Regions from separate parts of the Salinivibrio sp. SS2 genome, predicted to be linked through region 2. Evidence: predicted binding sites of a transcription regulator. Region 2 holds the regulator's gene; the other holds the start of a gene.
What was found. The regulator CRP, encoded in region 2, controls carbon source genes, mostly activating them, when cyclic AMP is high. The targets are predictions, from matches to a motif close to TGTGANNNNNNTCACA.
Positions count from the first base shown of each region.

Region 1: a site for CRP is predicted at 1,170-1,185, ahead of BGK46_RS00195 (YbgA family protein). Genes of this name have one in related genera too.

Region 1 is NZ_MEBP01000002.1:14,796-17,002, reverse strand. It holds gene BGK46_RS00195 (YbgA family protein) at 1-909, opposite strand, end outside; gene BGK46_RS00190 (putative bifunctional diguanylate cyclase/phosphodiesterase) at 1,189-2,207, shown strand, end outside.
Region 2 is NZ_MEBP01000097.1:16,648-18,854, reverse strand. It holds gene BGK46_RS11980 (hypothetical protein) at 94-960, opposite strand; gene crp (cAMP-activated global transcriptional regulator CRP) at 1,090-1,722, opposite strand; gene BGK46_RS11970 (phosphoribulokinase) at 1,974-2,207, opposite strand, start outside.

The sequences.
Region 1 (2,207 bases), on a different contig from region 2:
CGCTTGACTAGCAAGGTAATCATCTGGGTGGTTGTGCAAATGGTGAGCAATGAGGGTCAACGGCGCTAACAATGGCATAGTGCCTTGACGGTAAGCATGAATAAGATGAGTCAGCTCCGCTTTTTGGCTCTTATCGAGGTTGTTCTTAAAATAGCCTTGCAGGTGCATTAGCACATTGGTGTGCTTTTTTCGTGTCGCACGGATAGCCAACGACTGCATAAACTGCGTGCGATACTGGTGGAAGAAATCATCAATATCGTACTTCGCGATGTTCGCCATAAAACGGCCCAACTCTCGGTAACGCTCAGGCGAATGCGCCATCAACACTAATTTGTATCGTGAGTGGAATGCGACCAGCGCTTTTCTTGTCACGCCACTTTCAACACTGCGATATAAATCGTCTAACGCAAATAACCGAAACACAAAATTCTCACGCAGGATAGGGTCGTTTAATCGGCCATCTTCTTCAATCGGCAGCCACGGCATACGATCCATCAATGCTTGGGTATACAGTCCTACCCCAGAAATGTCAGAAGTGTAACCATTTTCCCGATAGACTTTGACACGCTCCATGCCACAAGTGGGCGACTTGGCACAAACGATATAGCCACGTAGTGCTTTATGGGCCAATTCATCCGCTTTTCGTTCACTAAAGGCCACCATTCTTTCGGTGTGATCTTTGCTGGCGTCTTTGGTCTCAACCAAACGAATATCGCCCACATTCCCTTTGTCTAGTAAACGAATTGTCGGTCTTGGCACCGGTAAGCCGATCGCAACCTCTGGACAAACTGGGACAAAATTAACATAGGGAGCGAGCTCTTTAGTCACAAATGGACTGCGTTTATGACCGCTATCAAAACGCACCTTTTCACCAATCACACATGCGCTAACACCAACTGGAAACGACATGCTTCACCTCTTCTTATCAAGCGGCATGAGCCGTAGAGTTGTACATTTATATTTTGTTGTACAACTCAATGTAGGCGAAGGATCACTTTTGTACAATATTTTTTATTTGTACAACTTTACTCTGGTTCTTGATATACCCTCACGCAGTCCTCTTAACAGCTGCTACGCTTTACCTATCCCTTATCAAAGAGGGAGTCTCACATTTGTCTCACTATTGATACGACTTGAGTCACTCGTGTCACATACACTTGAAGCCACCATGATATAGCTCTCACGACCATGCCCTTACAGAGAACGACACTAAACATCGATGACCGTCTCTCCATTGCGAAGCGCCCATTTCGACCTCGCGGCCGCGCTATACTCGTGATTGCGATGATCTGCTTTGCTATCCTGATTGCCACTTTTTCCTTATTTAATACCGCACAAGAACAACAACGACTGCGCACCGAGCAGCTATTAAGCGTCGAAGCAAAATCCTTTGCTGACGCGTTAACGCGTCACATGAATGCTCACCTTAATGAACTCAGTGTGCTTGCCAGCGAGATAGAAAGAAACATTCCCTCGACGTACTCGACATGGCAAGCATTAGTGCAAGCCCATCAGGGGAATGACGTTCATTTTCAAGCCTTGTTCTGGGCTGAGTCTGATCGCACGATTCGTTGGCATTACCCCCAAAGTGATGCAGAAAAGCCCGAGCAATTCCCGTTTGACGTTTTAGGAGACGGTAACGCTCAGCTTTTGCGTATGGATGTAGAGTCGCTCCATGACTGGCATATTGCACACCCTATCTATACGCAAAATCGGAATACGCCTGACTACTATCTCGGTGGTACTCTCGATATTGCAGAACATATCAGCCACCTAGCATCTGATTATCTCGATACGTTTCAGAAACTCACACTCTACGCTGCAAGTGATGGGCACGTTGTATTCGGAGACATACCGCCCAATGAAGCAGCAACAGGACAAGTTGGGCTCACGCTAACCGGCGCCAGCCCGGAATTTATCGTTACATTGTGGAACAGCCCTGAATCGGAACACTTTTTATCTTTGCCAATGCTCATTTACATCTCTGGGTTGGTCGTCACGATCTTAGTAGGTATCGCCTTGTATTTAATTGAAATCAATTTGATGGCGAGAAAAGCTGAACAAGCGACGATTACTCGACTGCAAAATGAAATCGCTCAACGCAAAGACGTTGAAAATCAGCTACATTTTATTGCTAATCATGATCCCCTGACCTATCTGCCAAATCGCCATGCACTGCTTAATCACATTCAGCACACCATTAATAA
Region 2 (2,207 bases):
AAGTGTGCATGAGCCGTATACGAGGTCCGTATGTACGGTTCTGTGAGAGGGATGAGGCGGCAACGCCTCACCCTACTCGATGGTTGGCGGTGTTTAGCGACTTTCAATATCGAGCCAGAATTTATCGTCAATTGCCTGAGTCTCATTACTCAGATGTGGGTTGTCGACCCGAATAAAGGTGCGCTCACCAATATTGGCTTTCTCAAAGGTCTCTTTTACCAGAGGGGCATTCTCAAAAAATTCGATGAAGGATCCGTCTTGATAGGCGGCCGCAAAGGCATCGTTGAGCATGGTCGCTACCTCTGGGTTTTGGGGCGATACAAACAAGAACATTGGGAAGCGGTAGATTAGCATTAAGTGCGGATCAACCAACAGATTTGTATATTGAGGTCGCTCTGCCAGCTCGCTAAAAGGCTCGATAAGCGCACGCGGGAAGAGGTCGGCCCGTCCGGTATCGACGCCTTTAAAGATATTCTCAAAGCTTGAGATTTCTCGAACCCGAAATCCCGCCGACTGCAAGACCTTCACATCCGCCCAGCCTTGCCCTTGGATCATGGTCAGATTATTGAGCCCAGCTTGGTCACTGATTTGTGCAAGCTTGGGTTCGGTGGCTTGATTGGTAATGAACAAGCGATGGCCTAATAGACCCCGAAAGACTGGATAACGGATGGGAAGTAACTCTGACTCAAGGGTACGGTCGGCCCCGAGCCAATCTACCGTCAGTCGTCCTTGTTTTAGCATTTCCACTTTACGAGACTGAGAGCCAATTTGGCCTTGAAAGGCCTGTAAAGTGACAGACTCACCCGATTTTTCCGCTAAAAACTCAATCAAGTCGATAGCGTATAAATCGAGGGCAGAGCCAGCCCGTGGTTCTGGATGGACAATGGTGATATTCGCCGCAGCAGTTGAAGAAACCGCCGCGAGTAGCAATGCAGCAAGGGTTTGACGTAAGCTTCTCATAAACGACATCCTGTTAATCAGTTGTTAGATGGGTCGTTTCTGAAGTGTAGAACTTAGGTAATTAGTTTCCAGTCAATAAAAACAAAAAAACCGACGCAAAAGCGCCGGTTTTGTCGCAACACGCGAGGATTAGCGTGTGCCGTAAACCACAATGGTTTTACCGTGAGCTGAGATAAGGTTCTGCTCTTCCAGCATTTTAAGGATACGCCCAACCGTCTCACGCGAACAACCAACAATCTGACCAATCTCTTGACGTGTGATCTTGATTTGCATGCCGTCAGGGTGAGTCATGGCGTCAGGTTGCTTCGCCAAGTTAAGTAGGGTTTGCGCAATGCGGCCGGTCACGTCCAGGAAGGCAAGGTCTCCCACTTTCTGGCTGGTCACTTGCAGGCGACGCGCCATCTGAGAGGACAGACGCATCAAAATGTCTGGGTTAACTTGGATCAGCTGGCGGAATTTCTTGAATGAAATTTCTGCCACTTCGCAAGGTGATTTCGCACGTACCCATGCGGTGCGCTCTTGGTCCTCTTCGAACAGACCAAGTTCGCCGATGAAGTCACCTTGGTTAAGGTAAGACAGGATCATCTCCTTGCCTTCTTCATCTTTGATTAGTACGGCCACAGAACCTTTCACGATGTAGTACAAGGTCTCCGCCTTTTCCCCTGCATGGATCAGAGTACTTTTGGACGGGTACTTGTGAATATGACAATGTGAAAGGAACCACTCGAGTGTAGGGTCTGTTTGAGGTTTTCCTGGAACCATATAACTTATTTCCTCTGCATGTGTTGCCCGGCAACGACGTCCTGTCTTTGTCTGAATGGAAACCCATCAGTCCAATGCACAGAATACGAGGTCTTGGCGCAGGCTACAAGCTCACTGTATGTTAACAAGAGTGTATCTTTTTTCTATCTGGATTTCTTGATTTTGATCTAAGCCAACCGCCTAAAAAATCGGCAAAAATGTGGCTAAGATCACGACCTGAGAAGTAATACACGTTAAGTGCGCTACGGCGGTTAACCTATCTTGCCTTTCTCAATCAACTGTTGGATCAAGGGGCGAATAATCAGCTCCATCGCAAATCCCATTTTACCGCCGGGCACGACCAGCGTGTTGTGCCGAGACATAAAGGCGCCACTGATCATTTGCAGTAAATAAGGAAAATCGACGTTCTTCATGCCACGAAAGCGGATCACAACAAAGCTTTCGTCGAGTGAAGGGATCCCTTTTGCATTCAGCGGGTTGGATGT